3 regions of the Chryseobacterium sp. X308 genome follow, and region 3 is predicted to be linked to each of the others. Evidence: riboswitches for the same ligand, from Rfam matches in the RefSeq annotation. Region 3 holds a riboswitch; each other region holds the start of a gene.
The links. A riboswitch is a leader RNA that binds a small molecule or an ion and turns the genes downstream of it on or off. The one in region 3 is predicted to bind S-adenosylmethionine.

Region 1 (3,285 bases), on a different contig from region 3:
TTTTGTGAGAATTCAGATCCTCCGGCATCAAAAGTTCTTGGAGAACTATCTGTAAGTGATGCATTAAAAGTATTGACAACACCAAAACCGAAAACATTTTTCCCGAATGTGTTACTGAAATCCACATTCCAGCCATCCCATTTTCCTTTAATTCCGGCAGCAAGGGAATAATCATTTACAGAGGCTTCAATCTGAGGCAGATATCCGTTGGGAGTAACTCCATTAATATTCCTTTCATTGTTCGGAAGTCTGTAAAATCCTCCTGCATTTCCAAGACGGTAGCTGTAGCCACCAAATGAATAAACCTTCCATTCGTCATTCACAGGAATTTCAGAGTTGAAGAAGAGCTGTCCGGACTGTAGTTTAGACTGCCCGGCTCTCAAACTGAAATCTTTTCTCTCCAATCCTCTGTAATTAAGCTCCTCAGAGGTAAAATCTTTACCCAATACTTTTTGAAGTTCAGAAATGCTGTTTGCCCCGGAAATCTGAGATTGAAAATCAGGTGCAAAATATCCAACCTTAGTCGCATACTGTTTAATGGTATTGATGATTTGCTGAGTATTGGAAGTATTGGTAATATTTTTATAGAGCCCGTCAATATTCACTCCATCCTGTAATGCCCGGTAATTAATGGCATTATAGGCGTTGAAAATATCTCCTTCCCTGACTCCAGCTCTGGAATAAGGATCACGGTATTGCGCAGAACCTGTAATGTTAAAAAATCCGGATTTCCCTATTTTAGCACCATAATTAAGGTCTACAGAAACAGTCTGTCCGTCTACCCCTCCGGAGAAATTATTGGCAACAGGTGAAGCATATCCACCTAAAAATACCTGTCCGGAAAGTCCCAGCCTTTTTTTCAGTCCCAGGTTTATCACTCCCGCAATAGCATCAGAGCCATACTGGGCAGAAGCTCCATCCCTTAAAACCTCTATTTTTTCCAATGCAAAAGCAGGAATAGCATTAAGGTCGGTTCCCACAGAACCTCTTCCCGGTGTAAGGGTAACATTAATCAGTGAAGACTGATATCTTCTTTTTCCATTGAGTAATACCAAAACCTGATCCGGTCCTAACCCTCTCAACAGTGCCGGATCCACAAAATCAGTTCCGTCATTTACAGTATGTGATGTAGATGAAAATGAAGGTACGATATAGTTTAAAGCCTGGCTGATATTATTCGTCGGGCTCTGTTTTAAAATTTTAGATATATTAATGATGTCCACCGGAACAGGAGTATCGGTCAAAGATCTTCCGGAACCCCTGGACCCAAGGATGACTACATCTTCTATTTTCTTCGATTGTAAAGTGTCCGTCTGTGCGTAATAAAATGAAGAAATAAGCACGATAGAAGGAATAAAAATTCTTTTTTTGAAATTATGCATGTTTGTTGTGTACTTTTTTGTTAATGAAATTTGTTTTTTAAGCAATACAGATCCTGTAGCCCTAAATTGTAAGGTTACCATAGAATTCGAAATGTTTGTATTATTTTTTAGAAATAGAAAAGGCTAGAAGCAACAACACATGCGCATGTAGAAATGGCATGAGAACATATCAGAGTAATGAAGGCTCACTTCATGATCTGAAGAATAAAAAATTACTGATGGAATGTGATTTCCCTTGTCTTTAAACATTTGATTTTAACTTTAAAACAAAAATTCAAGATGGGAGTAATGATAGAATGATAAACATTTTTTCCGGAAGATCCGGCTTATCGATTGCAGCACCTTGCTTGTTTTTGCAGGTTGCTATCCCATCTAGAGATTCTTGATAATTACCTGGCAAAGATATAATTATTTCCGAAATAAAAAAAATTTAGCCTAAATTTTCGATTTTCAACATTTTAGCGTAACAAATTATCTTTTTCAGCGTCTAACCGGATAACAGTAAAACATTATGAAAAAAACAATTTTCGCTTTATCCTTACTAAGCTCTGTTTTTGTTTTTTCACAAGAAAAAAATAATAAACCACAGGAAAAACAAATTGAAGGCGTAGTCATTACCAAAACTAAAAAAGCCGTTGAACAAAAAGCAGACCGTACTATTTTTGACTTTTCTGAGCAGCCTCAGCTGAATAACGGAAACGTTCTGGAAGGAATTAAAAAACTTCCAGGACTTGTATCTACCGATATTGCCGGGATGATGTATCAGGGAAAAATGCTGGAAGTATATCTTAACGGAAGACCTCTGAACATCACTTCCAATGAACTGAACTCTTTCCTGGAGGGAATGCCGGCTAATTCCGTAGAGAGAATTGAAGTGATCACCCAGCCAGGTGCTGAGTTTCCGGCAACTTCCGGAGGTGCCATCATGAATATCATCACCAACAAAAATGCAAATAAATATTTAACCGCTACGTATTCAGGGAATTATTCTTTTACAAATTATGACCAATACAGAAGCAGAACGACTAATTCTGTTAATTTAAATGCAAGAAATAAATATTTCGGATGGCAGCTGAATGTTGGGCAGAATTACCGTGAAAGTATGCTGAATGGCCAGCAGGATGAGCTTCTAACAAGCCATACCGATAGATACGCACGCGGATATTTTGCAAAATCCGGATTAACTTTTGATCTGGGACAGGACAGGTTATTATTGAACTACGATATTTATCACAATAATAATGACAACTATACTTTAAGTGACGGGCATGGAGATTTACCGTTCAAGAGAAACCCGAAAGATTTACAAGAAGCTTTTTATACTTCTTCTGACGTTGCCCATACCAATAATTTGAGACAGGAAGCGGTTGTAACCTATCAGAAACGTTTTGCTGACAAATCTCAAAAACTGGATTTCCAGTTTGGGTATACGAGATCAGACAGCAAATTTTCTCAGGATAATTACTTTCAGGATGGGACATTTCTAGCTTATCCCAATGAACCTCTTGATAGCCCTACCAATGGATTAAAGGATATTCTGAATAATAAATCCGTGATGAATATTGCCAACTTTAAAGTAGATTACGCACAGCCAATCAAGCTTCTTGACGGTGGAAAGGTAAGTTTTGGAGGATTGTATGAAAGACAGGATTATGATACAGAAAGTTTTGGACTGACCAATCTGGAATATCAGAGACAGACTGCTTCAACGTATTTAGAGTTTCAGGCTAAACTGAAAAAATTTGATTTTACATTGGGTTCCCGTGCTGAAAACTATGATATTTCCGGGGTAACAAGATATTTTGATAAAGATGCAAAACTGGTAGAGGCTAATTTAATTCCCTTCAATAAATTTAAATTTTTCCCGAACGCAAGTGTACAGTATAACATGATGAATCAGGTT
Region 2 (3,285 bases), on a different contig from region 3:
GCCTGCTCCAAGTACTGTTGATCCTTCAGTGGCAACATTTCCATTGATGTCATATTGGGTATAAGAAGCTTCATCACCAGCTTTGATCTGGTATTGTTCAAACCTGAACTCACCACCGAAAGCAATATTGAAACGGTTTATATTTTTGGAAACATCAAGATTAATGGTATTCTGCAGAAAACTATGGGTGCCTGCATAAAAACTTGTCGGCGATTTTGCTCCCAGAGAAGCATTATTGGTATTGCTTACCTTATAATTGAAAATATTGCTTCCAAAGGTGTTACTAAGGTCAAATAGCCAATCGTTAACATTATATTTTGCACCTACGGCATAAGAAACATCATATACCTGAGACCCAAGAACCGCCTGAAAACCATTCGGATAAATGGATGAAACCACATTAGACTTTTCGCTTGGCAGTCTTCTGAAACCAAACCCTTCTCCTTCTTTAATACTGAAACCTCCGAAAGAATAGAGTTTAAAATGATCATTAAAAGGATATTCTGAATTGAAAAACAACTGTCCCTGTCTGATCTGGGCATCTCCGATCTGAAAATTAAAATCATCACGGGTCAACCCTCTTTTTTCAATTTCGGCATCATCCGCAGCTCTGGCTGCTTTTACCGCTTCAGCGTCACCAGCAAATTCATAAGCAAAATTATCGCCGAAAATATCCAGATCGTGATTTTGAGTTCTTGTGGTTTTTCCTCTGTGGCTTAATTGCAGGGATAGATTGATATAACCATCTTTTTTTCCTAATGAAGTACCATAGTTGACTCCTGCCTGATAAGTATCTCCATCATTTCTTCCGCTTAATCCGTAAGTAAGACTTGCTGAAGCTCCGGCATTTTTCTTAAGAATAATGTTGATCACTCCGGCAATAGCATCAGAACCATATTGTGCAGCAGCTCCGTCTCTTAACACTTCTATTCTATCAATAGCAATTACGGGAATGGTACTCAAATCTGTTCCTACGGAACCATTTCCTACGGTATTCTGATAATTGACCAATGAAGTAGTATGTCTTCTTTTTCCGTTAAGCAATACGAGAACCTGATCGGGGCCCATTCCTCTTAATGTTACGGGATCAATATGCTCTGTGCCATCAGAAGCAGACTGCCTCACTGCATTAAACGACGGAATCACATAATTCAGGAGATCCTGAGCGGTCATTTGCGGAGCGCTTCTCTGGATTTTATCGATATTGATAACATCTACAGGAACCGGTGTCTCCAGCTTTGTTCTTTTGACATTACGGTTTCCGACGATGATAACATCTTCGATCTGTTTTCCTTTTTCCTCACTTTCCTGAGCAGCTACCAGAATTGCTCCAAGCAATAGTACAGCTGTGCTTAATTTTTTCATTTTTGTTCTTGCCAATTAATACTACCAATCTGACGGATCTTTCCGCAGATACACAAGACTTCAAGAAATGGAATTCATATAGAGTATTGACTTCAATTATCTCTCCCAAAGGGTTGGAATTAGCACCTTTACACGCTGGAATTGTGCAGGTTGCTAAGGTTTCACCGGGCCAAATCCCTCCACCTTTCTTGATAAATCTACTGCAAAAGTAGACTATTTTTCTGAACTTACAAAAAAAGGCAAATCTGCTGATCCGCAAATTTGCCTTTTATTTTGTATGAACTTGTTTAAACTTTTTATTTTTGAACCATTAAGATTTAATAAGAGTTTAAGAGGAGTAAGAGAAACTTAAAAATCAGAATGATTAACCTTAACTATACTTTATTTCTTAATCCTTCTTAATGGTTTTTTAAGATATTCAATATTTTTTATAAGTCTAGGCAACTTCACCTTTTGTTTTATTTAACAATCATCTTTTGAATGGCTATTCCTGTCTCTGATTTCAACTGTACCAGATAAGTTCCTGCCGGATAACTGATTTTCGCTTCATAGATGCCATTTTCTTTATCCAGTTTGAAAGAATCCATTCTTTTGCCAGTCATATCAAAAATTGAAATTTCCCCATTTTTTGCTTTATTGAAAACCAGTTTAGCGATTCCATTTCGGACAGGATTATCTGCAATCTGAAGGGATAGTTTATTGGCTGCATTGGTATCTACAGTAGACAACGCTCCTGCATAATTTCCAAAGATTCTGAATTCTCCGGGCTGTAAAGTGATCGGAGCCGTTGTGGAAACTATATTCGAAATACTGTTATCCATCAGATTCTGCCATTGACCTGTGTAAGGGAAATAAGGCACTACATTCTGTGCGGAAGTCGTGTAATTGCCCAATACGACAACATTCTTTATTCCTGTTGTAATAGAGGCATCATACACATAAATTCTTGTGATCAGGCCATTGGGATCGTTCGTAAGATTGTTGGATTCTATAGTATAGGTTTTAGATTTAAAAACCGGATAGGTATTCCTGATATTGATGATTTTAGCCCATGTATCGTAGACTGCTTTTCTATTCACATCAGTATCATACCCCAGCGTAAATGCAACAGGTTTCTCATCGGTTCTGCATCCGCTGTCTATCGTACCGTTTGCACATCTGTTGATGCTGAATTCATATCCTAATTCTCCAAACTGCCAGATCATTTTCGGACCAGGAATAGTAAAGAACGTTGCCCCGAAAGTTTTCATTCTTTCAAGAGCGGTATTCAGGTTTTTTACATCATAGCTTCCGTTCGCTGCACCGTATGCAAGGTTTTTAAACATCAGTCTTTCTTCATCGTGGCTTTCTCCGTAACCTACGCCACTCAGATTGGTAAATCCGTGAAGACTGTGGTTCATTCGGTCGTAATTGCTGTTTTCCTTATATCCCATCGTATTCTGATTGTAAGGATCTGTCTGTTTATTCCAAAGCATAACGCCTTTTCCTTCTGCTATTCTGTAATTCGCCCATTGCTGCTCTTCTGCATCAGTTCCAAGGTGTTCGAAGATCATGTACGAGTTGGGATCAATCGCCCATTGTCTGTCTGCATAATGTTTCATGATGTCTACTCTGTCCTGCTGATAGGCATTGGTACAGGCTTCATCATTTTCGGAACAGCTTTGCGTAAATCCTTTGGTTAAATCCCAGCGGAAGCCATCTATGTGATATTCAGTCAGCCATTGCTCAAGACATCTTTCAACGTAATATTGCGTTGAAAGGCTGGTATGGTTAAAATCGTTAAATACATTGTATGAATGTTTCGGAACCTGATTAAAGTAAGGATTGTTGGCTGCAACATTTCCATAGCCATCACCATCCGGATCAATATTCCAGAGTCTTACCAGAGGTGAACGCCCTGTAGCATGATTAAATGCTACA
Region 3 (3,285 bases):
ACATTAAGGCTTTTAATAAATTCCTCATTCGAAATTTTCCACGAACCTCCCACTGACCAGAATCTGCCCCATCTGTTATCTTTCACAAATCTTGAAGAACTGTCTGCTCTTCCCGATGCAGATAAGAAGTAAGTATTATTGTAGTCATACTCTACTTTTCCAAGGAAACTCAATAAGCTTAATTTATTACTGTTTCCACTGAAACTTCCCAGCAGAGAAGCAGCATCCGGCTCATAGTAATAAGGCAGTGAAAACTGACTTCTCGTTCCTGAAATCGTCTGATAATCGTATTTGTAGAATTCATGTCCTGCTAATGCATTAACATGATGCTTTCCAAACTTTTTATCATACGTCAGAATATTGCTGGTTGTATAGGAAAGTGTTCTGGTATTGGTCTTCGTCACTGAACCTCCAATTTCCGCACCTTGCCCAAGTAATGGATTTGAATAATAATGTCCGTTATAATTCACCAGATCAACAGAAAAACTTGTCTTGAACTTCAACTCCGGTAAGAAAGTGAATTCCATGAATCCTTTCCCTGAAAAGTTATCTTCTTTATTTTCGTTTTTATCTAAAGGCAACGTTGCAGCAGCATTCTGATTTTGAAGTGCATTTGTGGGCCTGTACTTTCCAAAATCATAAATTGGATTTCCGTCGGCATCTAAAACGTAAGTGCCGTCTGCATTTCTCTCATAATAAGGATAGAATGAAGGAATAAACCTTGCCGCATTGATGATATTACTCGCTTTTGAATCCGAAGAAGTAGGCGCCTGCTGAATACTGTTCGTATAGCTTAAGTTGACTCCAACATTCAGCCATTTTTTAACTTCGGAATTAATTTTCAGCCTGGTATTATATCTTTTAAAACCAGATTCAATGGCCATACCTTTGTCGTCCAGATAACCAAGGGAAAAGAAGTAATTACTTTTATCACTTCCTCCGCTGATATCAAGATCCACCTGGTTTCGTGAGGCCACTCTCTGTAGAATATCTCTCCAGTCATCATTCCAGAGTGGTGATGCCCCTGACAATAATTTTCCATCTGTTCCCACCGGTTTTGGATAAGCAGTTCCATATGGATTAATTCCAAGAGTAGAAACAAGATTATCTGTTGCCATCTGAGCAGCCTGCTGAGAAGAGACTTTACCGGACTGATATCCGTTTCTCAACGCTTCCCAATATAATTGAAAGTACTGATCCGTATTTACCTGTTCATAATCTTTGACAGCTCTTCCGGAGAATCCCTGACTGATATTAAAATTAACTTTTGCTTCTCCTTTTTTTCCTGATTTTGTAGTGATGATGATAATTCCGTTTGCCCCTCTTGAACCATACAAGGCACTTGCTGTAGCGTCTTTCAAAACACTGATGGATTCAATATCACTTGGGCTGATAGAGTTAATATTTCCGTCAAAAGGAATTCCGTCTACTACGTATAAAGGATCACTGGAAGCACTGATAGAACCGATTCCTCTGATTCTGATAGTAGAAACCGCACCCGGCTGCCCTGAGGCACTGGTAGTCTGAATCCCTGCAACCTGCCCTTCCAATGCTTTGGTAATATTGGTTACAGGTCTGTTATTGATTTTATCACTGGAAATGGTGGCTACAGAACCGGTATAGCTGTTTCTTTTTGCTTTTCCGTAAGCTACCACTACGACTTCATCAAGCTCCTTTTCATGAAGACTATCTTTTTTCAGTCTGGAATTCTGTGCACTTAAACTGGTGACTCCCAGAAAAAAAGCCGCAACCGGAGGTATCCAGGCTTTAGAATTAAATAAATTTTTACTAATCATAATCAATTTTATTTATCATATATTAAAATTTAACCCTTTGCAGAAAAGTCAGCAAAGGGCATCGATAAATACGATAAACCAAATGCTTATTTTTCCTTAAAAGGCTGAACGTAACACCTTGCCCCAAGGGTAGGTTGTTAAGACTTCACAGGGTCAGTTCCCTCCATCTTTCTTTATAAGCCGATCGAAATATGGTTGCAAAGCTAAAAACTTTTAGTCTACAAAACAAGTAGACTTATTGTTTTTTCATGATAAATTTTTAATAATTAACATAAAATTTTAATAAAAGCCATAACAATAAGGAGTTGTAAGCTTTATCATTTATTTAAATATGACAAATATCATTATTAAAAACTCAATTGAAACAAATCTACATCACATTGAAATTTTTGACCATTAATTAAAAAAAGTTTTTAATTTTATGGTATGAGAGTTTTAATCATCAACGGGCCTAATCTCAATCTTTTAGGCACAAGAGAACCGGAAATCTATGGAAATGTTTCTATGGAAAGTTATTTGGAAAATTTGAAATCCGAGTTTCAGGTTCATGATATAAAATATTATCAGTCTAATATTGAAGGCGAGCTTATTAACAGGCTTCAGGAGGATGACTTCGATGCAGTAGTGATCAATCCCGGGGCTTATACTCACTATTCATATGCAATTGCAGACTGTTTAAAAAATATCAAAAAACCTAAAGTAGAAGTTCATATCAGCAATATCTATAAAAGAGAGGAATTCAGACAGAAATCTGTAACAGCAGCTAATACGGATGCGGTCTTATCAGGCTTTGGAATGGATGGGTATCGGTTGGCCTTATTAAGTTTAAAATAACTTATATTTTTTTATTTAACCACGGATTTCACAGATTTTCACGGATGATTATGAAAAATAATTTATGAAGATAAAGGATAAGATTTACTGTAAAAGCATTGGCATATATTCCGGGCAATTAACAAAAAGAAAATCTTATATCGTTGAAGAAATAAATGCTGAAAATATAAGAATCTGGAATGATGAAGGTAAGCTCAGATGGTATTCTAAGTTTTATTTCTGCTTGGAGAAAGAACCGGAAATTATTTCCATTCATATTGATGATGAAATAGTAGAGGATACTGAATCTGCTATAGAAGTCACCATTGAATTTTCTGACAAAACAAAATATTGGATGACCTTCACTACTCCAAAGTATTTAGATAAAATATTGGACGGAAAGTCTTACTTTTCTTCAAAGCATTTTATGATTATAAAATATCTGACTGAAGAATCAATCAAATCAACAGTCCTGAAACTGGATGAACAGAATGAATTGATTGAAAGTTGTAAAAAATACTAATAAGAAAGCCTCATCAGTGATGAGGCTTTTTATATGTTGATTGGTAACTATTAGATAGTCTGTTCCTGCAATTGAGGTCCTGAAGCTACTAATTTTTTACCTTCTTCAGTATCACAGTACTGCTCAAAGTTCTTGATATATCTTGAAGCAAGA

Region 1: it holds a riboswitch for S-adenosylmethionine, as region 3 does, so the genes downstream of both, LIV57_RS11140 (TonB-dependent receptor plug domain-containing protein) here and LIV57_RS00845 (SusC/RagA family TonB-linked outer membrane protein) in region 3, are expected to answer to the same signal.
Region 2: it holds a riboswitch for S-adenosylmethionine, as region 3 does, so the genes downstream of both, LIV57_RS11475 (TonB-dependent receptor plug domain-containing protein) here and LIV57_RS00845 (SusC/RagA family TonB-linked outer membrane protein) in region 3, are expected to answer to the same signal.

Annotation. Positions count from the first base shown of each region.
Region 1 is NZ_JAJFZH010000008.1:105,324-108,608, forward strand. Features, by position in the region: gene LIV57_RS11140 (TonB-dependent receptor plug domain-containing protein) at 1-1,382, opposite strand, end outside; SAM-I-IV-variant riboswitch at 1,679-1,776, opposite strand; gene LIV57_RS11145 (outer membrane beta-barrel protein) at 1,894-3,285, shown strand, end outside.
Region 2 is NZ_JAJFZH010000008.1:179,434-182,718, forward strand. Features, by position in the region: gene LIV57_RS11475 (TonB-dependent receptor plug domain-containing protein) at 1-1,365, opposite strand, end outside; SAM riboswitch class I at 1,459-1,563, opposite strand; gene LIV57_RS11480 (alpha-amylase family glycosyl hydrolase) at 1,824-3,285, opposite strand, start outside.
Region 3 is NZ_JAJFZH010000001.1:170,223-173,507, forward strand. Features, by position in the region: gene LIV57_RS00845 (SusC/RagA family TonB-linked outer membrane protein) at 1-1,796, opposite strand, end outside; SAM riboswitch class I at 1,880-1,978, opposite strand; gene LIV57_RS00850 (type II 3-dehydroquinate dehydratase) at 2,223-2,630, shown strand; gene LIV57_RS00855 (hypothetical protein) at 2,695-3,132, shown strand; gene pckA (phosphoenolpyruvate carboxykinase (ATP)) at 3,183-3,285, opposite strand, start outside.